DNA from 4 places in the Epibacterium sp. ABZ3_068 genome. Region 4 is predicted to be linked to each of the others. Evidence: riboswitches for the same ligand, from Rfam matches in the RefSeq annotation. Region 4 holds a riboswitch; each other region holds the start of a gene.

Region 1 (7,514 bases), 110 kb from region 4:
CCCGCGTGCATTTGGGCGTCAATGCCATCAGTTCAACTCCGAACTGACCGGACACGCCGCTGCCCTCACCGGTGACACCCATAAATGTGGAAGGCTGCATCTTGGTCAACGTCAAACCCAGCGATCGCTCCTTACCACGCAGACTGTAAGCGACACGCCACTGCGCGCCTTCCTGAACGTCACCAGCACCTAGCCGCTCCACATCCAGGCCCCGTCGCGCGGCAAGGCGCTCCAGAGCGTCGAAATCCGACAGGACACGAAAGACTTGGTCAATCGGGGCATCAATGTCTTCGGATGCTTTCAGTTCCATTTAATTTCACCTGTTCGCAACGGTTTAAGTTGGCAGCGGAGCCCGCACGTTCAGCGCAGTGTATCCGCAAGCCAGTTATCAAGAAGAAAACGCGCAATCGCTCCTTTGCGCGCGGGTCGAATTTTTGGATGCAAGCCTGCCTGAGATTCCATGATCTCTTGTTTACTGGCCCAGATCGCATCCTCGATTTCATCGGGGTCGATTGTAATATCTTCGCTGGTCGCTTCCCCCCAGCACCCGAACATCAATGACATCGGAAAAGCCCAGGGCTGGCTGGCCAGATACCCGACGGCGCCAACGTTCACACCGGTTTCTTCCAGAACCTCACGCCGAACGGCCGCTTCCAGGGTTTCACCCGGCTCAACAAACCCGGCCAGCAGGGAATACATCCCCTCAGGCCAGCCCGGAGACCGGCCAACCAGAACCTTATCACCCCGCGTGATCAGCATGATGACAACAGGGTCCGTACGCGGGAAATGCCGGGTTCCACAGGCTGGACACAGACGCTGCCAGCCGCTTTCAATCATATCGCTTTTCGCGCCGCACTTCGCGCAGAAACCATGTGTTTCATGCCAGGCAAGAACGGCCTTGGCTGTTGCGGCGACTTCTGCATCAAATGGGGAAAGCGCCGCCATAATGCTGCGCAATTCGGCAAAAACATGACCTGTTGGCAATTCGGGATGCTGCTGTTCGCTGAGATCTCGAAATGCACCAATCTGGCTCAGGTCTTCGCCTGCGGGCTCCCAATCGGCCAGTTCGGCTGCAAATACTCCCAGCCCTTGCTTGTCCAGACCCAGGAAGACTGAACGCGACTGGCTTCCGGCAACCAGCGCATGGTTGCTAGCCAAAAAGACAAGCTGATCCGGTGGCAGCGTTTCGTCCCCTTCCGAGCAGTCCGTACGCCGCGCCAGCGGCTTGCCTTCCCACAACAAAAGCACCTGACCGCCCTGTTCCCAAAGCGAGCCGAGCCGGGCTTCATCGGTGCGCAAATGGGCCGCTCTATCCAGCCCGCCGCCACCAAAGGTCACTGTTTCTGCGTGTTTCATATGCTCTTTATCACTTGCCTGTTTTTTGGAATTTCTTGAGGTGCGATTTAACCTTTTGGAACCCCATTCAAATTATCCCACAGCGAAGTTTTCGCAAAAAATCGTTTCATTGCCAACATTTTACCGGAAACTTCCCCCTATGGTTGCGACACCCCCCCAAAAATGGTGAATTGTTAAGATTCTACACTTTGCACATGCTTTAAACACTGTTTCAATGGGTGAGAACACCGAAGAAATCCAGGGGCGGGCAAATCAGAAATGCGCCAGGCTACGGCAAAATGACAGGAACGCAAACGCCTCCGAATAATCCGGTGGCCCGGTTGCGCCTGATGGCAACAACCGACTTACATTCCCATCTTATTGCCCATGATTACTATTCTGACAATTCGAACATCGCTTTAGGTCTCACACGTGTCGCAACCTTGATCAAACACGCCCGTACCGAAGCGGCCCAACAGGGCGCCGCCACGGTATTGGTGGACAATGGAGATGGGTTTCAGGGCGCTCCGATCGGTGAAAACATCCTGCAGGGTGAGAAACAGAAACACCCTCTGATCACTGCCTTTAGCATTCTCGATTACGATGTGATGGGGCTCGGGAACCATGATTTCAATTACGGTCTGACCACTTTGGGCCGGCTCTTGAAAGATGCGCCCTGCCCTGCAATTTGTTCAAACATGAGCGCAATTCAGAGAGGTCTGGAACTCCCCTTCCAAGACAGCGCCATTCTGGAACGACAGATCCCGGCAATGCCCGACAAGCCGCCTGTCCGTATCGGCGTGCTTTCGGTCTTGCCTCCGCAAACCGTAGTCTGGGACGCCCATTACCTGGAAGGTCGGGTTGTTGTTCAGGACATGGTCAACGCGGCCAGGGATGTCGCCCGGTCGCTGCGCGCGCAGGGATGCGATCTGGTGGTTGCCCTCGCGCATACGGGTCTGGGTGAACATGACGCTGTTTTGAACATGGAAAACGCCCTTCACCCGCTCAGCGCCCTACCCGAGATCGATGCAATCGTTGCGGGCCATACCCATTTGGCGCTGCCGGACAAAACCCAACCCAAAGACAGCGCGGTGGTGATGCCCGGCGCATTTGGCAGCCATTTGGGCCTTATCGACCTGTCACTGAGCTGGGTTGATGACCGTTGGCGTCTGACAGAGGCTCAGGCTTCACTGCGCGCGGTTGCTCTCAGTAACGGTGAACTGGTCGAAGAAGAGACTGCGCTCAGAGACGCGCTGATGGATGACCATGAAAAAGCCTGCAAACGGCTCGACCAACCGGTTGGTACACTCTCTCAACCATTGCACTCGTTTTTCACCTTTTTCTCACATGACCGGTCGCTGGAGCTGACCGCCTGCGCGCAAGCGGCCGCCTTGCGAGTCTATATCCAGGGCACGCCGGCATCGGACCTACCCATGTTGTCGGCGGTTGCACCGGGAAAATTCGGCGCCCGCGCCGGCCCCAGCTATTACACCGATGTGCCGACGGGCCCGGTGACCATGCGCCATGTAAACGATTTGCAGGTCTTCCCAAATCAGCTGCGCGCAGTGGAGATTTCCGGCACCGAGCTTGCCGACTGGCTTGAAATGTCCTCGGGCATATTTAATCGTATCACCCCAGGCAGCCAGAACCACCCTTTGGTCAATGATCAACGCGCTGGTCACAACTATGATGTGATCTTTGGCGTGGAGTACGACATCGACCTGACCCAGCCCATACGCTTCAACGCAACCGGAATTTTGGTCGACCCAACCGCCAGACGCATTCACAACCTGCGCTGGAACGGAGCCCCCGTTCGCCCCGATCAGCGCTTCTTGGTGGCTGTAAACAGCTACCGCGCCAGTGGCGGCGGGCATTTCAATATGGTCCGATATGCGCCGCAGGTCTCATTGCCGCCGGTACATCTGCGGGACGTCATCCGCGACTATATTGCCGGTCATCTGCGCCGGGATCCCTTGGAAAACGCTCCCTCTCCATGGCATTTCTCCCCGATCGGCCAGGCCACTCAGGCGATTGCCCTGACTGGCCCCGCAGCCACCCAGCATTTGGACGAGCTGCCTGCCAGCCGTGTGTCACTCTTACCCGTTAATTCCGAAGGGTTTCTGGAACTGCGCCTGCAGCTCTAACCTGACTGCGCGCGGCAAGCCCCTCTTTTGCACGGAACTGTTCCTGTTTTTTGTCATCCCCTTGTCATTCTTTGATCCGCGCTCTATATCCGGATTCGAGAGGTTGGCGCGGGCGAGCGCCTCGCCAACCTGGTCAGGTCCGGAAGGAAGCAGCCACAACGAGCCCCGCTTGGGTCGATGTCCAGCCTCTCACCTTATCTCCGCACACAAACCCATCAGCATGTGGTCGGAGCGCAATTGCGCACCACAAGATTTCGTTTGACGACTCGCCTCCGCCCCCGCTAGCCATGGTGCAGATGGTTCTTGTGCCCACTGCTGTGGAACAGGATGAAAAGGGAACACGGTGCGGAGCCCCTTTGCGCGTTGCAAAGGTTTCTCCCAGTCCGAGACTGCCCCCGCAACTGTAAGCGGCGAGCTGCCCCGAAATGAACCACTGGCCCTTTGGTGAGAGATCACACTGGCCGGGAAGGTTCGGGGACGCATTGACCCGCAAGTCAGGAGACCTGCCATCCGTACTGAAACTCGAAACCGGGCGGGGTGCTCCGGGACGGGATCTGCGCATGGCTGAACCACAGCAAAAACGCCCGGTCTACGTTCCCAATTACCCGACCCAAATGCGCGGAGGGCGCGATGATCTGGACCAATGAAACGCATGATTGTGCGGCGACACATTGTATGAAACTGGGCCGCCCCTGCCCGGCTGTCATGCGAATGATCAAGGCGCTCAGCGCCAGCATGACGACAGCAAAGGGTGTAACCGAAGATAACTTTCAGATGACCGGGCAGGCCGAGCTGAACGCCTGCCCCGAGGGCTGCATGGCCCGGTTTGTGGCATCGCACTATCGCATTCGGGTGTTTTGCGACGTAGAGGACACCGCGGATCAATCTGATCTGGACCTGTTTGCAGATGTCATGCTGTGCAAAGACGGCGCCAACGCAGTTGCACTTGCCCCTCTCCCGGCGCGGCCACGGGCGCTTGCGCAGGCCATTCCACATAAAGCAAAGACCCAGAACGTGCTGCAGGAGCGGATATCTGCCACTCGCCCCGGCTGAGATTTGCGTCCTAAACCCTGCGCGCGCCGATGGCCCAGGCCATCTGTTCGTCCGTTTCTACAGCACAGGGGCGGATCGCGCGCAGCCGTTTCAGCGCTGAATGCGGCTGTTCGCCGGCTTCGATCATCAAACGCAAAACCGCCATCCCCGACCGGCCGCATCCGCCCTTGCAATGAACCAGAACCCGACCGCCTCCAACCAATGCCCTGCGCGCTGCATGGCTGGCCTTGGGCCATTTGAACAAAACATCCGGCGGCGGCGTGCTGAAATCGGGCACCGGCAAGTGAAACCACCGGCTGGCCATGCTTTGAATGTCAGAGCCAAGCGTCAGCGCGCCCACGGCTTCATGCTCGGGCGTAGTGGTCATTGACAGGACCAGCCCCGGTTTCCAATCGTTTATGTGCTGCAAATCCGCCCAGTAATCGCCAGTTGCTCCGGGCAATCGGCACAAGGCCAAGTTCCCATTCGCCACCGAAAGGGCATGTATTGTCAGCGTGTTTTGACCCGGTTCAATTGGTCCTGAACCTTTGGCCGGTGTTGACGTGCGTTCCATCCGCATCAGCGCCTCCCCAGCTGGGCTAGAGTTCCGCCATTCCCACCCCTAAACTCTAACTCTGGAATATGTCATAAACCTAGAACTTTCTTATAAAAACGGCTGGATCCCGGGTCGTTTGCCAATATGCCATCCCACCGCCAGATGAGCAGTGGACGAATACAGCCCGCTTGCCTAGTTTGTGACAAATGATCAAACGACGCGAATCCGGCGGAGCATTATGACTGACACCCCTGCGGCAGAGGCGGGCACCCAGCCCAAATATCAGGTACTTGCGCGCAAATACCGGCCCGAGACCTTTGCCGATCTGGTGGGCCAGGACGCAATGGTGCGCACCCTCAGAAACGCCTTTGAAACGGGCCGGATCGCGCAGGCCTTTGTGATGACCGGCATCCGTGGTACCGGCAAGACCACTACCGCGCGGATCATCGCCAAGGGGATGAATTGTATCGGCCCCGACGGCACCGGGGGGCCCACAACAGAACCCTGCGGCGTCTGTGAACATTGCAAGGCGATCATGGAAGGCCGGCATGTCGATGTGATGGAGATGGACGCGGCCTCACGCACGGGTGTCAATGACATCCGCGAAATCATCGACAGCGTCGCCTATCGCGCGGCCTCTGCGCGCTACAAGATCTATATCATCGACGAAGTGCACATGCTGTCGACCTCAGCCTTTAACGCGCTGTTGAAAACGCTGGAAGAGCCGCCGGCCCACGTTAAATTCATCTTTGCCACCACTGAAATCCGCAAGGTGCCGGTCACGGTGCTGTCACGGTGCCAGCGGTTCGATCTGCGTCGGATTGAACCCGAGGTGATGATTGCCCTTTTGCGCAAAATCGCAACTTCTGAGGGGGCCGAGATTGCGGAAGATGCGCTGGCACTGATCACCCGCGCTGCCGAAGGCTCAGCCCGGGATGCAACCTCGCTGTTGGATCAGGCCATTTCACACGGCGCGGGTGAGACCACCGCGGATCAGGTCCGTGCCATGCTGGGGCTTGCAGACCGGGGCCGGGTTCTGGACCTGATCGATATGATCCTGCGCGGCGATGCGGCGGCAGCCCTGACAGAACTGTCCTCACAATACGCCGAAGGCGCGGATCCACTGGCGGTGCTGCGCGATCTGGCCGAGATCACTCATTGGGTTTCTGTGGTTAAAATCACACCGGATGCCGCAGAAGACCCGACCATCAGCCCGGACGAGCGCGCGCGGGGTCAGGCTATGGCCGAAGCCCTGCCGATGCGGGTGCTGACGCGTATGTGGCAGATGTTGTTGAAAGCGTTGGAAGAAGTCTCCTCGGCACCCAATGCGATGATGGCGGCAGAGATGGCGGTAATCCGCCTGACCCATGTGGCCGATCTGCCCAGCCCGGAAGAGTTGTTGCGGAAACTGCAAGACACTCCGCCCCCCCCACCCTCTGGCGGCCCAGGTGGCGGGATGCCCATGCAAAGCATGGGCGCGCCTGCGGCAAGCGGGGGGGGCGCGGCTTCGGCTTACGCCTCAGCCGCGCCGCAAGGTGCACCGGGGGGGAGCCCAAATGGCGGCCCAACCCTGTCGCAAGCAGGCTCTGGCGCGATGGCCGCCCTGGCGCCCGCAACCAATCTGGCCCTGGCCCGGTATCCTACGTTTGAACATGTGGTCGAGCTGATCCGCAAACATCGCGATGTGAAACTTCTGGTCGAAGTCGAAGGCGGTGTCCGGCTTTCGTCCTATCAGCCGGGGAGGATTGAGTTCACCCCCTCGGCGTCTGCCCCGCGCGACCTGGCCGCACGTCTTGGAACGGCGTTGCAGAACTGGACCGGCAATCGCTGGGTCGTCTCCATTGTGGATGGCTGTGACGCAGAAACCATTGCTGAGCTGCGCGACGCTGCGGAAAACGCCCTGCGCGCCAAAGCCACCGGACATCCGCTGGTGCAGGCTGTTCTGGACGCCTTTCCAAAAGCAAAGATCAAGCGCATTCGCACCTCGGAAGAGCTGGAAGCCGAAGTTCAGGCCGAGGCTCTCCCCGAGGTTGAAGACGAATGGGATCCGTTTGAAGAATAGCCGCTTGCAGCAAGTTAACATTTAATGAACCAGAGAGACGACCATGATCGAACGCCTTCACACCGGCCAGCGGATGAGCAAGATCGTTAAACATAATGGCACCGCCTACCTGTGCGGACAGGTTGGCAATGCAGACGACAGCGTCGCCGATCAAACCCGCGAATGTATCCGCCGGATCGAGGCCCTTCTGGAGGAGGCAGGCTCCTCAAAAGAGCAGATGTTGCAGGTGGTCATCTGGCTGGCAGATATGGCAGATTTTGCCGAGATGAATGCAGTGTGGGATGCCTGGGTTCCTGAAGGCCACGCCCCTGCCCGCGCCTGTGGCGAAGCAAAACTGGCCCGTCCTGAGCTGAAGGTTGAGATGATCGTCACTGCGGCCTGTGAC
Region 2 (7,514 bases), 1.6 Mb from region 4:
AACGCTCCCAAAGAGCTGGCGACCTATCTTGCCACCCTTGGGTTTGGCGCGTCCTCTCTCACGATCGCCGAAGCTCTCGGAGGGCCGCGCGAGCGTTTACGCCGATGCACAGCCCAAGAATTTGATATAGCAGATGTCCACGCACCCGTTGCCGTCGCAATTGATGTGAAGGGTACACCCGGGCTGCCACAAGCCCCAGGCCTGCCGGATGATCTGTTTCAAAGCGACGGCCAAATCACCAAACGCCCTATCCGGGCACTGACCCTGTCAACGCTTGCTCCGCGACCTGGCGAACTTCTATGGGACATCGGCGGCGGCTCCGGGTCGATCTCGGTCGAATGGTGCCTCGCTGCACGTGGCGCCCGCGCCATAACCTTTGAACCACGCGATGATCGCCACCGTAACATCCAGGAAAACGCAGCGCAATTTGGCGTTGACCATCGCATGCAGCCAGTATTAGGGGCCGCGCCGGATGTCCTGACAGGTTTTCCGACACCTGATTGTGTCTTTATCGGTGGTGGCGGCTCGCAAGGGCTATTGGACCGTCTCTGGGAGATTTTGCCAGCCGGAACCCGTATCGTTGCCAATGGGGTGACGCTGGAAACGGAAACGCTTTTGGTTCAGGCCCACGCTGAACGCGGCGGTCACCTGATGCGGGTTGAAATCGCCGAAGTGTCGCCCTTGGGGACCATGCGCGGCTGGGATCGCGCGCGTCCGGTGATTCAATGGAGTGCGATCCGATGAAAGTCACGGGCCTTGGGTTTCGCAACACAGTTACAGCAGCGGCTCTGCATCAGGCGTTGAAACTCCAAGCTCAAAAGCCGACGCATATCGCAGTGCTGGAGAGCAAAGCCGAAGTCCCGGGATTTCGCGCTTTTTTGCAAGTCAGCGCCCTTCCTCTTGTCACCCTTGCAGAAGCCGAGATCCAAGGGATCATGACGCCGACACATTCGCCTCGTATACAGGCACGTTTTGGAACCGGATCAGTCGCCGAAGCGCTGGCCTTGGCCGGTGCGGGACGTTATGGATCAGCCCGGCTGATCGCCCCAAGACAGACAACCCCGGATGGCCTTGCCACCGTGGCCCAAGCGGAGGTTTTTACCCCATGACGGTTCATTTTATCGGAGCTGGCCCCGGAGCGGCGGACCTGATCACGCTGCGTGGGCGCGACTTGATTGCCGCCTGCCCGGTTTGCCTTTACGCGGGTTCTCTGGTTCCCGAAGCGCTGTTGGAGCACTGCCCGGCGGGCGCTCGGATTGTGAACACTGCTCCGATGTCACTTGATGAAATCATTGATGAGATCAAATCCGCCCATTCAGCAGGCCATGACATTGCCCGTCTCCATTCCGGAGATCTTTCGGTCTGGTCAGCAATGGGCGAACAGCTGCGCCGCCTGCGCGCAGAAGGCATTCCCTATGACGTAACGCCCGGGGTGCCGTCTTTTGCCGCAGCTGCGGCAGCATTGGGGGCCGAACTGACCTTACCGGGAGTTGCCCAGTCTTTGGTTCTAACCCGAACCTCCGGCCGCGCCTCGGCGATGCCGGACGGCGAGACGCTGGAAAATTTCGGCAAGACCGGCGCAACCCTGGCCATTCACCTCAGCGTTCATGTGCTCGAAGATGTAATAGCCCACCTCACACCGCATTATGGCGCGGACTGTCCGGTGGCCGTAATCTGGCGTGCGACATGGCCGGATCAGCGCATCGTCAAGGCCACACTCGAAACACTTGAGGACGCGACCCAAGGCGAACGGGGCCGCACAGCGCTGATCCTCGTGGGGCGCGCCATCGGCGCAGAAGAGTTCGACGAAAGCTGCCTTTATGCCGGCGACTATGACCGCCGGTACCGCCCGGTGGGCACGGACCCGCGCTTTCCGGAAGGAACTGAATAATGGCCAAAGGTATCCTGATCTCCGCCCCATCTTCTGGCACCGGCAAGACAACAGTGATGCTGGGCCTTCTGCGCGCCTTGGCTGAGGATGGTCTGACGGTGCAGCCATTCAAGAGTGGCCCGGATTATATCGACCCGGCGTTTCACCTCGCTGCCGCCAAACGGGCCTCCTTCAACCTTGATACATGGGCGATGGACGACGGGTTGCTGAATGCCATTGCAACCCAGGCCAAAGGCGCGGACATCTGCGTTGCCGAAGGCTCCATGGGGCTGTTTGACGGGGTGGCCACACGCGGACAAAGCGGTTTTGGCTCCTCCGCCGAAACAGCAAAACGAATGGGCTGGCCGGTTGTGTTGGTGATTGATGTGGGCGGTCAGGCCCAATCCGCCGCAGCAACCGCGCTGGGGTTCAAAGCCTACGACCCGGATCTGCCTTTTGCCGGGGTCATCCTGAACCGGGTTGCCAGCCCCCGGCACGAACGCCTGACGCGGCTCGGCATGGAACGTGCAGGCGTAAAAGTGCTCGGCTCCCTGCCCCGTCGTGGTGACCTAGCCCTGCCAGAACGGCATCTGGGTTTGATTCAGGCCGTTGAGCATCCGGACCTGGAAAGTGCCATCGCAGGCTACGCCAGTTTTCTGCGCTCCAACGTAGATCTGGACGCAATCAAAGCCGCAGCCCTCGCCGGCCCCGATGCCCCAGCTGCGCCGCTTCCGACACCTCCGGCCCAACGCATTGCGCTGGCACGCGATGCGGCATTTTCCTTTACCTATCCACATCTGTTGGAAGGCTGGCGACAGGCCGGCGCCGAGATCCTACCATTTTCGCCTCTGGCCAACGAAGCGCCTGCAGCAGACGCCGACCTTGTTTGGCTTCCGGGTGGCTACCCGGAACTGCATGGGGGCACGCTGGCTGCAGCAGAGATATTCCGTAAGGGCCTCCAGAAACACGCGGCATCAAAACCAGTCCATGGTGAATGCGGTGGCTATATGGCGCTTGGGGAAGCTTTGATTGACAAGGAAGGTAACCGCCACCAGATGGCCGGGCTTTTGGGGCTTGTGACCTCATACGAAAAACGCAGATTTCATCTTGGCTATCGCCGCGCTGTTTTGCAGAGTCCCATGCCGGGTTTTGCGGCCGAAACCGCATTACGCGGCCACGAGTTCCACTACTCGAGCATTCTGGACGAACCCGACGCACCTTTGGCAAATGTGTTTGACGCCGATGGCAATCCGGTGCCAGAAACCGGATCGATCAAAGGCCACGTGACCGGTACCTTCTTCCATCTGATCACCGGAGAAAAGGCATGACCGGCTTTGTCTCTTTTGTCTCTTCTGGCCCAGGCGACCCAGAACTGCTAACCGTCAAGGCCGTGAAGCGGCTTGAGGCGGCGGACGCCATCCTGTTTGACGACCTGTCTTCCGGCCCCATTCTGGGTCACGCCTCCAAGGACGCGGATCTGGTGGGCGTGGGCAAACGTGCAGGGCGCCCCTCACCGAAGCAAGACCACGTGAGCCGCCTTCTGGTGGACTACGCCAAATCCGGTGCAAATGTGGTGCGTCTCAAATCGGGAGATGCCGGAATTTTTGGCCGTCTTGAAGAAGAAATCACCGCCCTGCGCGCTGCCGGTATCGCCTTTGAAATCATACCCGGCGTCACAGCGGCGTCTGCCGCGGCAGCGGCGGCCAGCATCCCGTTAACACGACGAATGACAGCGCGTCGCCTGCAATACATCACAGGTCACAGTGCAAACGGTGCCTTGCCCGAAGAGATGAACATGGCGGCGCTGGCCGATCCGGAGGCCACAACTGTGGTCTATATGGGCAAACGCACCTTTGCGGCACTGGCTGGGCAGTTGCTGGAGCACGGGATGTCGCCCGAAACTCCAGCCCTTCTGGCAACCGGGGTCTCTACGCCCGAACAGGAGCTGCGGCGCGAAAAACTTGGCACTTTACCGGACCTTTTGCCAAAACTGGAGACACAGGCCCCGGTCCTGATCCTCTATGGTCCGCTGGCCGAAGCCCCATAAATCGCGTGTAATTTTATTACATCCATCACCCGACTTTTGTCGCAAAATTGCGCCCAACTGGCAGATTCGAGCTTGACCTTTTTCGACGTCAGATGGCAGATGAACTGGATATGGTGCCCAATTCCAACGCCAAGCGTTGTGGGCTGAAACGGGAATGAGGACGGGTGGACCCAATCGCGGCACCCAAAGCCTCAACCGCCCCCGCGACTGTGTGTGGCGAGCGGGTTTGCATCACCACTGAAGGGAACTCTTCGGGAAGGGCAAACTGCGCGCTTGAGCCACAAGTCAGGAGACCGGCCATACCACGACATAACTTGAGCCGCCGGGGATGGCGGTATGGAGAATATAATGCATATCGAACCAGGTATCGTTGATGGTGCGAAAATTGCGCTGTCTTATGTAACAGCTGCTGGCGCAGTCACCTACGCGGCAAAAGAGACTTTTGCCGATCTGAAGAAAACCAATATCGTGTCCTACGCCGTGCGTGCGCTGATCGCTACTGTGGGCGTGTTTGTGTTCTTTGAACTCTTGCCGCATTTCCCGGTTGGAGTGTCCGAAGTCCACTTTATTCTCGGCTCAACCCTGTTCCTCATCCTCGGTGCTGCTCCGGCCGCTTTTGGTCTGGCGGCGGGTCTGCTGATCCAGGGCGTGTTCTTTGCACCCATCGATCTACCGCAATACGCAATCAACCTGACAACCCTTCTTGTGCCCCTGTTTGCCCTGCACGCGCTGGCGACCCGGATCATTGCCCCGAATACCGCCTATGTTGACCTGAAGTATTCGCAGGCTCTGGCCCTGTCGACCGCATATCAGGGCGGCGTTGTTGCATGGGTGGCCTTCTGGGCTTTCTACGGTCAGGGCTTTGGTGCTGAAAACCTCGCTTCTGTCTTCTCTTTCGGTGCAGCCTATATGCTGGTTGTCCTGATCGAACCGATTGCGGATTTGGCCGTTTTGTTCGCAGCCAAATCTCTGCGTGGCCTGGAACGCGCTGGTCTGGTCACACCACGCCTGTTCAACGCAGCCTGATCGCTGCCTGACCCGTTGACCTTTTGATCGCACGGCCCCATCACAGGGGCCGTGTTTCATTTTGGAGCCCCTTATGACCGCAGCACAGTTCACGCTTTCTCTTGTTGGCATCGGAACCGGCAACCCCAAGCATCTGACCTTGCAAGCCGTTGAGGCGCTGAACGCGGTTGATCTGATCCTGATACCAAACAAAGGCGCGGGCAAAGACGATCTGGCCGCCCTGCGCCAGGCCATCTGTTCCGAAGTGATCAAGGCACCCGGCCCACAGATTGTAGAATTTGACCTGCCGGCCCGTGATGAAAAAACCCAGGATTATCGCACAAGAGTCGACGATTGGCATGACGCGATTGCTGATCTTTGGTGGCTGAATATCACGCAGCACCTACCAAAAGGCGGCTCTGTTGGCTTCCTTGTCTGGGGAGATCCTTCCCTGTATGACAGCACCATGCGGATCGCAGACCGGCTGACATCCAGGGGCAATATAGCGGTGCATGTGATCCCAGGCATCACGTCGATCCAGGCGCTGACTGCTGCGCATGTGGAACCCCTCAACCAGATCAACGAAGCTGTGACCATCACCACCGGCCGACAGCTGCGCGATCACGGCTGGCCTCCTTCGGCCGACACGCTGATCATCATGCTGGACGGGCAATGTTCCTTTCAGACTTTGCCACAGGATGGGATAACAATCTGGTGGACCGCCTATGCGGGGATGGAGAATGAAATCTCGATTGCAGGGCCGTTGTCAGAAATGTCCGAAAAAATAAAAACGACCCGTACCGAAGCACGGGCCGAGCATGGTTGGCTCATGGACATCTATTTGTTGCGCAAAGCCATGCCTTAAACAGGAAGACCGTTCACCGCCATATTCTTGTTCTTATACCGTTTGTCGTCGGTCACATCCGCGCCAAACCACTCTGGCGGCTCAAAGGCTTCTGCAGCCTCCAGAGTATCAAATTCCACCTCGATCAGAACCAACCCGTCCAGGGTGCCTTCGAACACATCCAGCTCATAGATCAGCCCATCTGCAAAAGAAGCGCTCCAGCGTATCTTTTCCACCCGCCGCCCTTCGGTTTCCGGCCAGAAGGTGTCGAACTGTTCCTGGGTGATGGCGGCCTCACGCTCGGTTCTTACGGTGCCCTCGCCGGATTTGAACGTCATCACAAACGCAGCGTTCTTCTGGCGCAGCCGCATTTCCACAGCATCAGAAGGATGAGTGATATAGCCTTGGCGTATTTCTGTCCGCTTTGCCTCGGTCAAATCGGGCAAATCCCGCACCAGAAACTTTCGTTCTATCTCTTGCATCGCGCCCTCCTCAGGTCTGCTTGTCCAGTTCCTGCCAAAGCGATCTATAGGCTTTTGCGGCCGGACGGTTGCCGGCAAATGCCAGCGTTGGCTCACGGTGCACGCCCATTTTTTCGACATCTGTGGAAAACGGCAAATGCGTCTGCATGAACTTGCCTTTGTAAGACTTGCGCATGCGTTCGATGGTGTCCGCATGCAGAGTTTTGCGCGCTTGCACCATCGAAAAGAAGGGTTTCAGCTTTTTGGCGTTCAACCCCTGTTCGTCAAAGAATTCCACCAACTGCGCAAAGGTTCGCTCTGTCAGGGTAGAGGGGATAACCGGCACCACAATGTGATCAGCCGCCTTGAACACGGCCTCGGATAAAACCGAAAGGTTCGGCGGGCAATCCAACAGGATCACATCATAGTCACCGTCAACACCCTTCAGTGCTTTCTTCAGCCGCGACCGGCTGTTTTTCATTCGGGACAGAAAAATGTCAAAATCCCGGAAGGTGAGGTTCGCCGGCAAGATATCCAGGTTTTCGTAATCGCTGCCCCGGATAGCTTTGGTAAACCGCTCCACGTCCTCAAAGAACTTCCCCTCCTTGAGTTTCTTCGAAGGTTTAACCCGGAAGTAGAAACCCGATGCCCCTTGCGGGTCCAGATCACACAACAGCGTGCGCGCTCCCGATTGCGCATAGGCATAGGCCAAGTTCACAGCCGAGGCGGTTTTTCCCACGCCACCCTTGTTGCTGTAACAAGCGATAATCTTCATGACTGCGCCCCTCTCTCATGAAATAATGTACGAAACTTCTGACGGGTTTCCGGACTGTCAAACTGTGCAAAGCTCTGCACAACACGGGCGCGTTCTTCCAATTGTCGCCCATGCAGGATGGAGATCAGCGCGCCGATGCTTTGCGCCGCCATCAAGGCGGTGCGCCCTTTCAGACGGCCGGATTCAATCAATTCCTGCAGAGATTCCTGCTGTACCGAATAATCGTTGAACAGGCCCAGGTTGTCCTGCAGCCGTTTCAGCGGTTTCACAATCGCCTTGATTTCCGCGGCGTCGAACTGAGGGGCAAAAAACTCGATCAGATACCGAAGTTTTTTGCAAGAAATCCGTAGCTCGTGCACATCCTCATCGGGTGTTGTGTCGTCGATCTTGGCCGCAGTTTTGCAGACATTGCGGTAGCGCTTCCAAATGAGCTTTTGTGCATAATCCCCAACAGCCAACCCGCCAAGCGGCCCTTGGACAACCACTCCAGGCGCTTCAAACATCGCCTGCAG
Region 3 (7,514 bases), 1.2 Mb from region 4:
ATGAAGCAGGGTGGCCCGTGAGAGGATTTTCTGATCCGAGAAACCGTCCATAAGGTTCAGATAGGCCGGGCTGCAGAGCGGCGTGTAGGAAATCTCCTGAAACGTCTCAAGCACGACGTTTCCCGGAAACTCCTGCCCGAACGCAATAAATACATCCACATCCGGGCTGCTCACGTCATTGAGCCGTCGCGGCGTTGTCAGTTCAAGCGAAATATCCGGGAACGCATTTTGAAAGCTCTGCAGGGATGTACACAGCCAATTGCTTGCAAAGCCCGGCGGGCAGCTGACAGTCAGCTTGCCACTGAGCCCCCGGGCCGAAGACCGTGAGGCCGCGTTGTGCAATGCAACCAGAGCCTTGCGGACATCAACAGCATACCGCCGCCCTGCCGGGGTCAGCTGCAAACGCGTTCCAACTTTGTCGGTCAGAGGAAAGTCGAGATCGCGTTCAAGCTGACGCAACTGATGGCTCACCGCGCTTTTGGTGAGATGCAGCTCTTCTGCGGTCTGCCAGATCGACCCCAACCGGGCAAACGCTTCCAGCGCGCGCAGGGCTTGTGTGGACGGAACCCTTGGCATCTTGATCCTTCAAAAAAAATGCACACCTAGGGCAAAGTTTAATTTCATTTGTCGTTCGACGTAAACTGCGAACCCGCACCCTGTGCAAAACCTTCGCGCAGCCAATCCGAAAAGGCTGTGGCAGGGGCCGTTAACCCGGCAGACGGCGGTGTGATCCAATAAGAGGCGCGCGCATGGATCTCTTGCTCGAAGGGACGGACCAGGCGGCCAGAGCGCAGCGCATGGTCTGAGGTCACCGCATCCCCGAGGCACAGCCCCATCCCGGCCTCGGCAGATGCATACATTGCCAATAGGCCCGTAAAGACAAGGCCAGGCCCCGCAACCGCAAGATCCATGTCGTTTTTGTGCAGCCACTCCTGCCAATCGGTGTGATTGTCCAGATGCAACAACATGTCAGGCGTCAAGCGATCCAATGTGAGCGGCCCGTGGCTATGCAAGAAATCCGGGCTGCAAACCGGAAAGAACGTCACATCAAAGAGACGTTGGGAGCCAGGCGCAGGGCGGTCGGTAAAGACCACGGACAGGTCACAATCCGGCAGGCTCTCTCCCACTGCGACACTGCGCAGTTTCAGCGAAATAGCTGGGTAACGTTCCAGAAATGCCTGAAGACGCGGCGCCAGCCAGGTGGCCGCGAACCCGGATGTAACTGCAATTTCCAGACGCCCTTTTGCCTGCTCCAGCCCACTGTGGGCCTCGTGCAGTATGGCAAGCGCCGGACGGATGGCCGCAACATATCTGCGGGCCTCCGGCGTGAGCACCACGCCCCGCCCTTTTGCAGTGGTCAGGTCAAAGCCCAACTGCGTTTCCAGCGCCTTCAGTTTATGGCTGACCGCGCTTTGGCTGAGGTTGGAGACCCGTGCGGCCTCTTTGACGGATCCGGTACGCGCCAGCGCGTCCAATACGGTCAGCGCGGATATTGGAGGCAAATTCATGCAAGAATCTCATCATTTACCGGAGATATAATCATTAGACCTGCAAATTTTAAATGGGTAGTCAAGTAAGGATCAAGATCCAACCTGAGGGCCATGCCATGGAAGCCAGCTTCTCCCGCCGCAAACTGCTTGAACCTGCTGAGCTACGCGAACTGAATGCGCGCTCAGACCTTCGGGGCTGGATGCAGATCCTAAGCCACATCGGCGCGATTGCTATGATGGCCATTTTGCACGCGCAGGCACTGGGGAGCTACTGGGTCATCTTGACCGGTTTTGTGCTGGGTGTGCTTTTGAATTTCCTCTACGCGGGCCAGCATGAGCTGTCACACGGTACGGTTTTTGCGACAAAGCGGGTCAATGAGATCTGGGGCAGATTGATCGGGTTTGTGATGATCTTCCCGCGCGATTATGATCAGGTGATGCATTTTGCCCACCACAAGTGGACACAGGACTGGGAGCGCGACGGTGAACTGGTTCGTGAGCCATACACGCTCACGACTTATCTGTTGTGGCTGAGCGGCGTAACCTATTGGCGCAACCGCGTTGTTGGAACTGTGCGTCGCGCCCGAGGTATCATCATCGAACCCTATATCCGCGCAGATGAAGAAGCGATGATCATCCGTGAAAGCCGAATTCACCTTGCACTTTATGTGCTGGTCATTGCTGTGTCGGTCGCTTTTGGAAACTGGGCCTGGGCGACGTTCTGGATCATCCCGATGGTTCTGACAAAGCCGGTTCATCAGCTGCAAAACACCATTGAACACCTGGGGTTGAGCCACGAAGACAACATTCTGGAAAATACCCGCAGCACCCGGACAAATGCGCTGATGCGCTGGCTCTGCTGGCAGATGCCTTATCACACTGCGCATCATACATTCCCCTCGGTGCCGTTTTGGAAACTGCGCGAGCTGAACGAAAAAATCGAAGCGAAAATCGGCGGTGAAGTCTGGCGGATGGGGTGGTTTGAGTTTCAGATCGAAGTGATCAAAAAACTCAGCCAGAAAGATGAAAGCCAATATCCGATGAATGAGGTCTGGGTGGTGCCGGTCAATGGTCGCAGCATGCGGGTGGAAGCGGAATGAACCAAACGCTGGATGTTTATACGTCGCTCTGGGCGATGCAGCCTCATGACCAGACCGGCATAAAATTGCCCTATGAGCAGGTTGTGGAGATGGTTGCCGGTGCCGGTTACAAAGGCATGGCGCTGGATTTTGGCGCAACCCCGGTTGAGGATGTCAAACGCATCCAACCGATGATGGCCCGCGCTGGTCTGACTCCCTTTTTGGTGGATTTCCCCAAGACTGTCGAAGGGCTGCGTCCGACGTTGAAAATGGCCAAGGACTTTGGCGCGCCCTTTGTCGTGGTCATTGGTCAGGTCATGCCGCTGAGTGTGGACGGCATGATCCCCGTTATTCGGGCCTGGATTGAAATGTCAGAACAGGAAGGCATGCCAATCCTGTTTGAAACCCATCGCGACTGTATCACCAACGATTTGTTCAGCACATTGTGCCTGCTGGATGCGATCCCGGAAATGCGGATGTGTGCCGATCTCTCTCATTATGTGGTGGGGCGTGAAATGGCCTGTCCGATCCGTGAACGCGACGCAGAACATATGAGCCGTATTCTGGCCCGTTCCGACAGTTTTCAAGGGCGTGTTGCAAGCCGCAGCCAAGTGCAATTGCAACTTGATTTCCCCCAGAACCAACAATGGGTTGATATGTTCAGGGCCTTCTGGCGCGAAGGTCTGAACGGGTGGAAAACCCGCAATCCCGAGGGGTCTTGTGTGTTCCTGTGTGAATTGGGCCCGCCGGATTACGCGATGACTGGGCCTGATGGCATTGAGCTTTCAAACCGTTGGGAGGAAGCGCTGCAGATCAAGTCCTGGGTCGAACAGATCTGGGCAGACCTCAGTCAATAGCGCGTCGTTATCTCTTGCCTGTTCCTGCCGTTGCACCAACAGGTGGGCGCATTTGGAAGTCGTTTCTTCACCCTTTCGTTTCCTGTATCGCTTGTGCCTCATGGCTTCGGCTTGAGACGGTAGCGAAAGTCACAATGGCTGGCGCCCTGCATTTTGGTCTGTGTGCGGGTCATTTCAATGTCCGGATTATAGCCGATGCAAAAGTCGCCATCTCGATTGCAGGATAAGAGGTGGCCGATGTCACCTACCCCCATCTCTTGGTACATTTCCGCATAACGACAGCGCACGACGTTGAAGTCCATCTGGTCCCTGGTCATGGTCAAGGGCTCGATCTCAAGAGCGCCCTGTCGCGTCCAATTGGGCAAAATGTCGGCAAAGTCCTTGAGGTCCGGCACATGTCCCAGGGCGTCGGCCATCATCTGCCCCTGCTCGATGGCCGATTTTGAACAGGCCTCACCGATAACCGCTTCGGCTTCGTCACGCCCGGACCGTTCGCTGATCACGTCAAAAACATGTTTCAGGACCATCGCTTCGATCTTGCGGCGCAACAGGATCGGAATGTTGTGGATGTCCAATCCTGTTGCATCATCTTTGTCGGTCATGGTGCGTCCTTTCAAAAGCTGGGTTTACATGACCCGATAACAGCGCCGCCGACAATCTTTCTGCTTCCGCGCTAACAGTGAAGACCTGCAGCCTTGCGGTCTGGCCGGACTTTGTTGCGGCTCCTGCTCAGCGCTTCATGGGCCTTTTGGCCATTCCGGCTGCCTGTTTCCAGCTCAGGGGTTTGCAGGGAAACTTGACAGAGACAATAGGGATTGGCAGAGACGGGGACGATGGTTCCCGCGACGCCCAAGGCAATCCGGGATGAAAAGGGAACACGGTGCGGCGTAGCCAAAAGGCACCAAATCCGTGACTGCCCCCGCAACTGTGAGCGGTGAGCTCTCTGTCAGGACCACTGGTCGGCTTTCGACCGGGAAGGGACAGAGCGCAGTGACCCGCGAGTCAGGAGACCTGCCATCCAGATATTTTTAAACCCGGACGGGGCGTCCGGACGAAAGAGTTGTGCGATGTGGCCATGTCACTGCCGCATCCCCTGTTTTCGTCGTCCCCCCGGTTCTGCGGAGGGCAGAATGGCTGAGAACACACAATGCAGAATTGCGGTCTGCATCAGTTGCAAAGACAAGGAAACCCGACGCCAGCCGGGCTTTGAGCTGATCGACGCTTTGCACACGGCCATCGCAGAGGATCCACGCCTTGCAGGCCACATTGGTGTCGCAGGCGTCGCCTGTATGGCAGGATGTGACCATCCCTGCACCGTCGGGTTTCATGGCGTGGGCAAGGCAACATACCTCTTTGGCGATCTGAACGCGGACGCGGACGTGCAGGATATCCTTGTCTTTGCGCAGCAATATGTAACCTTGGGGGACGGCTGGTGCTCCTCTGTTGATCGCCCTGGAAAACTGCGGAAATCCACCCTGGCGCGCGTGCCGGCCACGTTGTTTTCCGCCACCGAGCAGCCGGAGCCCGCCGCATGAGCGCAGCTGAGCTGACTATTGAAAATGTCTCCTGGGGAAGCGGGCGGGCGCAGCCTTTGATCCTGCATCCGACCTCGTTTCACCTTGCTCCAAGGCGGGTGATGGGTGTTGTCGGCGCAAATGGCGCGGGCAAGACGACCTTGCTGAGGCTGCTTTATCGTTGGGTCAAACCAACACGTGGCCGCATCACAATCGGCGGAGACGACATCTGGTCCCTGCCCCCGCGATCCTGCGCCCGCAAGATTGCCGCCGTTTTACAGGAGCAACCTACAGATTTTGCGCTGTCGGTGCGCGATGTTGTGGCGCTGGGACGTATCCCGCATCGCCAGGGATTTGCCGTACCGGGCAAAGGCTGCGCAACCGCTGTGGAAAACGCCCTGTGCCGTTTGGATCTGGATCACCTGGCATCGCGAGCCTTTGGCACCCTGTCCGGCGGAGAACGTCAACGCTGTATGGTCGCACGCGCGCTGGCCCAGGAACCGCAGGTTCTGGTTCTGGATGAGCCGACCAACCATCTGGACATCCGCCATCAGCTGGACGTGCTCCAACTGATCCGCGAACTGGATATGACAATTGTCACCTCCTTGCACGATCTGAATATGGCAGCGGAGGTCTGCGACGACATTCTTCTGCTGCATCAAGGGCAAAGCATCGCCTTTGGCCCGCCTGCCGAGGTGCTGTCCTCGGAGCGTGTGTCCACTGCCTTTGATGTACATGCCCGCGCCGAGTGGCTGTCAATCAGCGCCCGGTCGCATCTCACCTTCCACCTTTCCAAATCCAAAACTGGACCAACCCCATGAAATTGACGATCTCCCTGCTTGCCCTTGTTGCCTCGACCGGTGCCGCACTGGCTGAAACCACTGTCGATAGCTGCAACCGTCAGGTCAGCTTTGACGCGCCGCCCAAAGCTGCCGTCTCCAACGACGTAAACCTGACCGAAATGATGCTGGTTCTGGGGCTGGCGGACAGAATGGTGGGCTACACTGGTATTTCGGGCTGGAAGACCCTGGACAAAGATATGCGCGCAGGCATCGAAGAGCTACCCGAGCTGAGCGCCAAATACCCCACCAAAGAGGTGCTGTTGGGCGCGGATGCGGATTTCTATTTCGCGGGCTGGAATTATGGTATGAAAGTCGGCGGCGAAGTCACGCCAGAAACTTTGGATCCATTTGACATCAAAGTATATGAGTTGACCGAAAGCTGCATCCACATCGGTGACAAACCCAAGGTTTCCATGGATGACATGTATAACGACATCCTGAACCTTGGCCGCATTTTTGACGTCGAGGACAAGGCGGCGACCCTGGTGGATGGCTACAAAGCCGAGCTTGAAACCTTTACGGCCTCGCTGAACGCCGGTGATGAGCCGCTGCGTGTTTTTGTCTATGACAGCGGCGAGGAAAGCCCCTTTACCGCTGGCCGTTACGCCATGCCAACTGCGTTGATCGAAGCCGCCGGCGGCACCAACATCATGGATGATTTCGAGAAAAGCTGGGCCACGGTCACCTGGGAAGAAGTGGTGGAGCGCAATCCCGAGGTTGTGGTGATTGTGAATTATGGCAATGTAACTGCCGAAGAAAAACGCGCGTTCATGATGAACAACCCGGCCTTTGCGGATATGGACGCCGTGAAGAACGACCGGTTTGTTACGCTGGAATATGTCGAGGCGACGCCTGGACCGCGCAACATCAAGGCAATCAAAAAGCTCGCCTCTGCCTTTTGGGCAGAGTGAGCAGATCTGCCGGAGTGAGACCCGAATTCATGACCGATGCCACCCTGTTACCCCCCAAAAAACCGCGCCTGCGGTTTCCCCGCATCTTCTGGGGCCTCATTGGGGGTGCGGCACTTCTGGCGTCGGTCAGCTTTGCGGTTGCGGTCGGGGCGGTCTCCATACCTCTCGCCACCGTCTGGGGCGTAGTGATGGAGCACCTGACGCCGGGTCTGATTGAACCAACCTGGTCCAAAGGGCGCGCGGCCATTGTCTGGGACATTCGGTTTCCCCGCGCGTTGCTGGCGGCCTTGGTGGGGGCAGGTTTGGCAATGGTTGGGGCCGCGCTTCAGGCGGTCACCCGAAACCCGCTTGCTGATCCGCATCTTTTGGGCATTTCCTCCGGGGCGGCCTTTGGCGCGATCCTTGCGCTGTTGCATACCGGGTTGTTTCTGGGCCTCCTTACGGTCCCGCTTATGGCTTTTGCCGGGGCATTGGGTGCCACAGTGATGGTGCTGGCTGTTGTCAGGTTTACCGAAGCCTCCGGCGCGGACCGTTTGGTGCTGGTGGGCGTTGCCGTGTCCTTTATTGTGATGGCCGGCGGTAATCTGCTGATTTTCATGGGCGATCCACGCGCGGCCCACACGGTTGTATTCTGGATGCTGGGCGGGCTCGGCCTCGCACAGTGGACACATCTGATTTATCCGGTGGCGGTGCTTTTGCCCTGCGGTCTCTGGATCTGGCTGCACAGCGATGATCTGAATGCGATGACAATTGGCGATGAAACCGCCGCCACCTTGGGTATTCCTGTACGCCGCTTTCGGCTGCAGATCTTTGTCCTGGGG
Region 4 (7,514 bases):
TTTTCAGAAAATGGGCCTCAAGGTGCGCTACTTTATGCCGCCTGAGAGCGTGGCGCCCTTTGCGTTCTATTTTATCGGCGATCTGCTGAATGATTACACCAATCTGGAGCTGATCAGTACGCTGAGCACAATGGAAGCCTTCCAAAAGATCTACCGGCCCGAGATTTACAATGCGAACTCTGTTGCCGGGCAGTGCTTTCGGCCGAGCCTCTGCCATCAGGATTTCTCCCTCACACAGGTGGTTTACGATCGGGAAGAACGCACTGGACTGGCGATTGAACAGGGCAAATTTGCCGAAACCTATTTCATCAAGCCCCACCGCGCCGCACTGGACGCATGGTCCGCACAATTTGCGGCTCAATAAGCGCATAAACATACGAAACGCACGAGGTAATCTATCATGTCCAATCTTCTCCCCACTTCCACCGCAGGCAGCCTTCCCAAACCCGCTTGGCTCAGCGAACCACAAACACTCTGGTCCCCTTGGAAGCTGGAAGGCGACGCGCTTGTCGAAGGCAAAAAGGACGCGCTGCGTCTGATACTTGAGGAACAACAACGCGCCGGGATCAATATCGTTAGTGATGGCGAGCAAACCCGTCAGCACTTTGTGACAACCTTTATCGAGCACCTCACCGGCGTGGACATGAACGAGCGCAAAACCGTGCGCATCCGCGACCGCTATGACGCCAGCGTGCCAACGGTGGTGGGCGCGGTATCTCGCGACACGCCGGTGTTTGTCGACGACGTGAAATACCTGCGGTCGCTGACGGATGCCCCAATCAAGTGGGCGCTTCCAGGGCCGCTGACCATGGTGGACACCCTCTATGATGAGCACTACAAAAGCCGCGAAAAGCTGGCGATGGAATTTGCTGTTATCCTCAACGAGGAAGCGCGCGAGCTGGAGGCAGCCGGTGTCAATATCGTTCAGTTTGATGAGCCCGCGTTTAATGTGTTCTTTGACGAGGCCAATGATTGGGGCATTGCCGCCTTAGAGCGCGCCAGTGAAGGGCTCACATGCGAAACCGCTGCGCATATCTGTTATGGCTATGGTATTAAGGCCAATACCGATTGGAAAAAGACGCTTGGATCCGAGTGGCGTGAGTATGAGGAAATTTTCCCGAACCTCCAGAAATCCACGCTCGATCTGATTTCTCTGGAGTGTCATAACTCCCATGTTCCGCTGGAGTTGATCGCATTGCTCCGGGGCAAGAAGGTTATGGTGGGCGCTGTGGATGTGGCCACCCACACCATAGAGTCCCCCGAAGAGGTTGCAGGCACCCTGCGCGATGCATTGAAATACGTGGATGCGGACAAGCTTTACCCCTGTACGAACTGCGGCATGGCACCGCTGCCTCGCGATGTTGCCAAAGGCAAGCTGTACGCCTTAGGTGCAGGAGCGGAGATCATCCGCAAAGAACTCGCGGGCCACTCGGCCGCCGCCTAAGTGCGCCCAGCCAAGCCGCCCCTTCAGAAAAACACGCTTGCCACCCCACGTAGGCAAGCGCATCTCCCCGACCTGTCAAAAGTATGCACAATGTATGACGTTCCCACTCCTCGCTCCATTAATCCACGTGCATTTCGCGACTGTTGCGGGCGTTTTGCAACCGGTGTGACCGTCGTCACCACGCGCACGTTGGACGGTGTACACGGCGCAACCGTCAGCGCGTTTATGTCCGTGTCTCTCGATCCGCCATTGATCGCCATTTCGCTCTCCAAGCGGTCAAAGCTGCGTGAAAAGCTTCGGGGATCTGGCCGGTTCGCCGTGAACATCCTTAGCCATGATATGCGGCAACATGCTTTGCATTTTGCAGGACAAACCTACAGTCAAATGGAAAACCTCTTTGAGGACGCGGAGGGCCTTGCCACTTTACGCGGTGCATCAGCTGTTTTAAGTGCGGATATAGCCAATGAATGGGATGCCGGGGATCATACGATTTTTCTTGGGGCTGTTACCCATTTGAGATGCGATCAAGCCGCGCGGCCATTGGTTTATCACGCCGGGGACTTTGGAGATTTTCGCTGATATTTGGCCGGGTGCCACGTTCGATCTGTGGCATATTCTATCTCGGCATCGACACCGATCTCAGGTTCCCTTTCTACGCCAATGAACAAGGCGAAAAGCTCGCTTGAGGCTGACGAAAGCCATTGTCATCTTTAAGGCGAACGGCAGCTCAGTCCTGCGGCCTGAGAATTTGTCCTCTTGTCTAGCTGCATCTACCATAAATGGCCAAGTTCAAAGCCGCACTGCGCCACGCCAGACAATGCACCCGCAGATTTCTACGTTGCATAAACAGTTTTGCCGCAACTACTCTGACCCGAACCGGGGCCCAACCGGCAAAGCTGTCTCGCGATATCGCGCCCTTAAGCTGACCTGTCAGGCCTGCCCATCCAAAGCCAAGTGCTGTCCCACCGCCGACGCACGCAAGATCACTCACGAAGAATACGAAGATGCCCGTCAGGTCGCCCGCGACATTGCCAAAACAAAGCAATATGCGATCTCGATGCGACTACGAAAGAAGGTGGAAATGCTCTTTGCCCACCTCAAACGCATCCTCGGGTTGGGGCGGCTCCGATTGCGCGGTCCATGCGGCGCAAACGATGAATTCCTCCTCGCCGCCACCGCCCAAAACCTCCGCAAACTGGCGAAGATCTTTCCTGCACCGCAGCAAACGCGCAAAGCCTGATCAGAAAGGTACTCGCGCTTTGTTTGAAACGCTATTTTCTGCGCCAGCAACACGTTGTTTTTCCACAGAATCAACTGAAAGCGAAACCCTTCGCTGCGGCCTGCGCGAACGGTTGCTTCGCCTAGAGTTGTTTACCCGTATCACATGAAGACTCTGTTGAAAGCCCTACCGTTTCGAATTCGACTAAGCCATGTGCGATGTGTCTAAAATTACGGGCTGCAATTTGGTCGAAACGATCCCAAATCAGTTTTTTGCACTCGATTGTTTCACAAGCAATGTACCCAGTTCCGTTCTCTGTGTAGCTTTGGCTGCCTTCCGGGGTTAAAAAAGAAAATGTCAACCCAAACCTATATGTTGACGGTGGCCTTCCTATATACCCAATATGGTGTTGCTTCGGTTCCTTCGATTCTACTCGAAGGCTAAGAGGGAAGCCGGTGAAAATCCGGCACTGCCCCCGCAACTGTAAGCGGTGAGCAAGGTTGAACACGCCACTGAAAGTGCTGCTTTCGGGAAGGCCAGCCAAGCATAGATCCGCGAGTCAGGAGACCTGCCGTCAGCACAAAAAAGACCACGAACGGAGGGTTCGGGGGCGTGCAATGGGTTTGTCCTGCACTGTGTCCTCGACTTTGACAACAGAAAACAGAAAGAGGACAGATGAGCATCATCGTTTATTCCAAACCCGCTTGCGTACAATGCACTGCCACAACACGTGCACTAGATGCTAAAGGCATCAGCTACGATGTAGTGGATTTGACCGAAGATACCTCCGCGCTGACCCGTGTGACTGAACTGGGCTATCGCCAAGCCCCGGTAGTGGAAGCCAACGGAGCACATTGGTCTGGCTTCCGCCCAGACATGATTGCCCGTTTGGCCTCCTAACGTGGCGGGCCGCGATCCGGCACTTGTCTATTTCTCGTCCGCTTCTGGCAACACACACCGCTTTGTGACGCGGCTCGGTTGGGTTTCTATGCGCATCGCGATAGAGCCGGAAGCGCCGCTGCCGACGGTGGATGTGCCTTTTGTTTTGGTGTGTCCGACCTATGCGGATGGACAAGGCAGAGGAGCGGTGCCCAAACCGGTGATCCGGTTTCTCAATGACCTGCGGCGGCGCAGGCACATTTGTGGCGTGATCGGTACAGGCAATCGAAACTTCGGTACGACCTACGCGCTTGCGGGCCGCATCATCTCTGAAAAATGCAACGTGCCGCTGCTCTACACTTTGGAGCTGGCAGGCACTGAAACGGATATCGCCCGCGTCACAGACGGGCTGCGAAAATTGGGGGGCAACCTATGCTCGACCGTGAGCTGAGCACTTTGGACTATCACGCTTTGAACGCGATGCTGAACCTTTATGACGGGGACGGCAAAATCCGATTTGACGCTGACCGCATGGCGGCGCGCCAGTATTTCCTGCAGCACGTCAACCAGAACACAGTGTTCTTCCACTCGTTGGAGGAAAAGCTCGGCTATCTTGTCAGCGAAGGCTACTATGAAGAGGCGGTGTTGGATCAGTACTCCAAGAGCTTCATGCGCAAGATCTGGGATGAGGCGTATGCAAAGAAGTTCCGCTTCCCGACCTTCCTTGGAGCGTTCAAGTATTACACATCCTACACGCTCAAAACCCGTGACGGGCAGCGGTTTCTAGAACGCTATGAAGACCGCGTCGTGATGACATCTCTGACATTGGCGCGTGGCGACGAAGCGCTGGCGATGTCCTTTATGGAGGAAATTCTTGAAGGCCGTTTCCAACCTGCGACACCGACTTTCCTGAACGCTGGCAAAGCCTCACGTGGGGAGTTGATTTCCTGCTTCCTACTACGGCTGGAAGACAACATGGAAAGCATCGGCCGAGGCATCAACTCGGCGCTGCAACTATCCAAGCGTGGTGGCGGTGTGGCGCTGTTGTTGACCAACATCCGCGAACACGGCGCTCCGATCAAAGGCATTGAAAATCAATCGTCTGGAGTGATCCCGGTCATGAAGCTGCTCGAAGACAGCTTCTCCTACGCCAATCAGCTCGGCGCACGTCAGGGGGCCGGTGCGGTCTATCTGAACGCCCACCACCCAGACATCATGCGCTTTCTCGATACCAAGCGTGAAAACGCAGATGAGAAAATTCGCATCAAAACCCTGTCGCTTGGCGTCGTGATCCCGGACATCACCTTTGAGTTGGCCAAGAAAAACGCGGAGATGTATCTGTTCTCTCCGCATGATGTGGAAAAGGTTTATGGCGTGCCGTTTTCCGAGATCTCGGTCACCGAGAAATATGAGGAAATGGTCGACGATAAACGCATTCGTAAATCCAAGGTGAACGCGCGCGAGTTCTTCCAGACAATCGCCGAAATCCAGTTTGAGAGTGGTTACCCTTACGTGATGTTTGAGGACACGGTGAACCGGATGAACCCGATTGCGGGCCGGATCAACATGTCCAACCTGTGTTCCGAAATCCTGCAGGTAAACGAGGCGTCTGAGTTCAATGATGATCTCAGCTATGCCAAAATGGGCAGTGATATTTCCTGTAACCTTGGCTCGCTGAACATCGCCAAAACAATGGATGGCAACGACCTTGGCCGCACCGTGGGTGCTGCGATCCGCGCGCTGACCGCGGTTTCTGAAATGTCGGCTATCGACTCTGTGCCATCTGTGCGCAAAGGCAATGATGACAGTCACGCCATTGGTCTTGGGCAGATGAATCTGCATGGCTACCTGGCTCGGGAACGGGTGCACTATGGCAGCGCTGAAGGTGTGGAATTCACGTCGGTCTATTTTGCTGCTGTGGCCTATCATGCGATCCGAACGTCCTGTGACCTTGCCAAGGAACGTGGCACAAGCTTTAAGGGCTTTGAGTGTTCCAACTATGCCTCTGGCGTGTTCTTTGACAAATACACCGACCGCGACTGGTTGCCCGAAAGCGAAACCGTCAAAATGCTGTTTGACGGTGTTGACCTTCCAACGCGGGAGGATTGGGCGGTTTTGAAAGCCGATGTGATGAAACACGGGTTGTTCAACCGCAACCTTCAAGCTGTGCCGCCGACCGGTTCGATCTCCTATATCAACAACTCGACCTCCTCGATTCACCCGATCGTGTCCAAGATCGAGATCCGTAAAGAAGGTAAGATCGGCCGCGTCTACTACCCTGCCGCCTTCATGAACAATGAGAATCTGGAATACTACCGTGACGCCTATGAGATCGGCCCCGAGGCTCTGATCGACACTTATGCGGCGGCCACCGAGCATGTGGATCAGGGCCTGTCGCTGACCTTGTTCTTCCCGGCAGAGGCCACAACCCGCGACATAAACAAAGCCCAGATCTATGCTTGGAAGAAGGGCATCAAGACCGTCTACTACGTGCGCCTGCGCCAGGAAGCCCTAGAGGGCACCGAGGTTCAGGGCTGCGTATCCTGCTCGCTGTGATCGGAGAGAAACATGAAAGACCTGACTGAGACCCAGATCACCCGCGCGATCAACTGGAACCGGATGGACGATGAGAAGGACCTAGAGGTCTGGAACCGCCTGACCGTAAACTTTTGGCTGCCGGAGAAGGTGCCGCTTTCCAACGATATCCCAAGCTGGGCGACTCTGACCGATCAGGAAAAGCAGCTTACCATCCGTGTTTTTACCGGCCTAACGCTGCTGGACACTATCCAGAACACCGTTGGTGCGCCGTCGCTGATGCCCGACGCTGTCACACCGCATGAAGAGGCTGTGTTGACCAACATCGCTTTTATGGAAGCTGTGCACGCGCGAAGCTATTCTTCGATCTTCTCGACGCTATGCTCCACTAAAGAAATCGACGAAGCCTTCCGCTGGTCCGAAGAAAATCCGCACTTGCAGGCCAAGGCGCGAACCATTCTCGACACCTACGCGCCGGGCAACGACCCACTGAAGCGCAAAATCGCCAGCGTGTTTCTGGAAAGCTTCCTATTCTACTCCGGCTTCTACCTGCCGATGTATTGGTCAAGCCGTGCCAAGCTGACCAACACCGCTGACCTTGTCCGCCTGATTATCCGCGATGAGGCTGTGCATGGCTATTACATCGGTTACAAATTCCAGCGAGGGATTGAGAAACTGGAGGAAGTAAAACAGGCAGAACTGAAAGACTATGCCTTTTCACTGATGTTTGAGCTGTACGGCATTGAAAACGAATATACCGAAGAGCTCTATGACGAGCTTGGGCTAACTGAGGACGTGAAGGTCTTCTTGCACTACAACGCAAACAAGGCCCTGCAAAACCTAGGCTTTGAGGCACTGTTCCCACCAGAAGTGTCTGAGGTGAACCCGGCGATCTTGGCGGCGCTCAGCCCGGATAGCGAGAACCATGATTTCTTCTCTGGCTCCGGCTCGTCTTATGTGATCGGCAAGGCCGTTGCGACGGAAGACGAAGACTGGGATTTCTAACGTCCAACGGCAGGCTTTGCATCGTGCGTGATTGGTACAGAGCGCTTGGCGTGCGATTGGTTGTTCAACCGGCTGTCCCACGACACGCAGACAAATCTGCTTGGCGATTGCGAAGAGGAGGTCTCTGAACTGTGCGAAGAACCACAAACCGAGTTTGTGTCGTCGTGTCGGGCGTTGCTGTGCTGCTCCTACAAGAGTGGCAGATACATGATATCGTTTCGACTACCGTTCTGATCTTGGGTGACTTGTCGATCTTGCAGGCATAACGAATGGCCGGTTCCGTGACGGGAAGTAAGGCCCCAGAGTGCCGGTAAGCTAACGAGACACCGGGGGCAAAGCCTCAAGAAACCGCATCGGCTGCCCTTTACCTGGGGTTTTCAATTCGCCCTGCCACATCACGGTATGGCCGCGCACCACGGTTCCGACCGGCCA

What was found. A riboswitch is a leader RNA that binds a small molecule or an ion and turns the genes downstream of it on or off. The one in region 4 is predicted to bind cobalamin.
Region 1: linked by a shared signal. The riboswitch ahead of ACXAEW_RS09300 (hypothetical protein) and the one ahead of nrdH (glutaredoxin-like protein NrdH) in region 4 are both predicted to bind cobalamin.
Region 2: linked by a shared signal. The riboswitch ahead of ACXAEW_RS01150 (energy-coupling factor ABC transporter permease) and the one ahead of nrdH (glutaredoxin-like protein NrdH) in region 4 are both predicted to bind cobalamin.
Region 3: linked by a shared signal. The riboswitch ahead of ACXAEW_RS02850 (DUF1636 family protein) and the one ahead of nrdH (glutaredoxin-like protein NrdH) in region 4 are both predicted to bind cobalamin.

Annotation. Positions count from the first base shown of each region.
Region 1 is NZ_JBSWUV010000001.1:1,931,650-1,939,163, reverse strand. Features, by position in the region: gene ACXAEW_RS09325 (SRPBCC family protein) at 1-310, opposite strand, end outside; gene nudC (NAD(+) diphosphatase) at 361-1,356, opposite strand; gene ACXAEW_RS09315 (5'-nucleotidase C-terminal domain-containing protein) at 1,635-3,479, shown strand; RNA gene ffs (signal recognition particle sRNA small type) at 3,576-3,674, shown strand; cobalamin riboswitch at 3,760-4,004, shown strand; gene ACXAEW_RS09305 (hypothetical protein) at 3,962-4,126, shown strand; gene ACXAEW_RS09300 (hypothetical protein) at 4,110-4,532, shown strand; gene ACXAEW_RS09295 (protein-tyrosine phosphatase family protein) at 4,543-5,085, opposite strand; gene ACXAEW_RS09290 (DNA polymerase III subunit gamma/tau) at 5,306-7,129, shown strand; gene ACXAEW_RS09285 (RidA family protein) at 7,173-7,514, shown strand, end outside.
Region 2 is NZ_JBSWUV010000001.1:224,360-231,873, forward strand. Features, by position in the region: gene cbiE (precorrin-6y C5,15-methyltransferase (decarboxylating) subunit CbiE) at 1-744, shown strand, start outside; gene ACXAEW_RS01130 (cobalamin biosynthesis protein) at 741-1,109, shown strand; gene cobM (precorrin-4 C(11)-methyltransferase) at 1,106-1,891, shown strand; gene ACXAEW_RS01140 (cobyrinate a,c-diamide synthase) at 1,891-3,198, shown strand; gene cobA (uroporphyrinogen-III C-methyltransferase) at 3,195-3,917, shown strand; cobalamin riboswitch at 4,012-4,233, shown strand; gene ACXAEW_RS01150 (energy-coupling factor ABC transporter permease) at 4,266-4,943, shown strand; gene cobF (precorrin-6A synthase (deacetylating)) at 5,017-5,787, shown strand; gene ACXAEW_RS01160 (CYTH domain-containing protein) at 5,784-6,248, opposite strand; gene ACXAEW_RS01165 (ParA family protein) at 6,259-7,002, opposite strand; gene ACXAEW_RS01170 (CHAD domain-containing protein) at 6,999-7,514, opposite strand, start outside.
Region 3 is NZ_JBSWUV010000001.1:604,299-611,812, forward strand. Features, by position in the region: gene ACXAEW_RS02825 (LysR substrate-binding domain-containing protein) at 1-576, opposite strand, end outside; gene ACXAEW_RS02830 (LysR substrate-binding domain-containing protein) at 621-1,508, opposite strand; gene ACXAEW_RS02835 (fatty acid desaturase) at 1,562-2,590, shown strand; gene ACXAEW_RS02840 (sugar phosphate isomerase/epimerase family protein) at 2,587-3,426, shown strand; gene ACXAEW_RS02845 (L-2-amino-thiazoline-4-carboxylic acid hydrolase) at 3,525-4,028, opposite strand; cobalamin riboswitch at 4,244-4,459, shown strand; gene ACXAEW_RS02850 (DUF1636 family protein) at 4,557-4,961, shown strand; gene ACXAEW_RS02855 (ABC transporter ATP-binding protein) at 4,958-5,761, shown strand; gene ACXAEW_RS02860 (ABC transporter substrate-binding protein) at 5,758-6,693, shown strand; gene ACXAEW_RS02865 (FecCD family ABC transporter permease) at 6,723-7,514, shown strand, end outside.
Region 4 is NZ_JBSWUV010000001.1:1,817,024-1,824,537, reverse strand. Features, by position in the region: gene ACXAEW_RS08755 (DUF1852 domain-containing protein) at 1-364, shown strand, start outside; gene ACXAEW_RS08750 (methionine synthase) at 401-1,444, shown strand; gene ACXAEW_RS08745 (flavin reductase family protein) at 1,535-2,023, shown strand; partial or broken gene ACXAEW_RS08740 (transposase) at 2,289-2,684, shown strand; cobalamin riboswitch at 3,062-3,253, shown strand; gene nrdH (glutaredoxin-like protein NrdH) at 3,339-3,563, shown strand; gene nrdI (class Ib ribonucleoside-diphosphate reductase assembly flavoprotein NrdI) at 3,565-3,993, shown strand; gene nrdE (class 1b ribonucleoside-diphosphate reductase subunit alpha) at 3,975-6,098, shown strand; gene nrdF (class 1b ribonucleoside-diphosphate reductase subunit beta) at 6,111-7,082, shown strand; gene ACXAEW_RS08715 (dihydroorotase) at 7,398-7,514, opposite strand, start outside.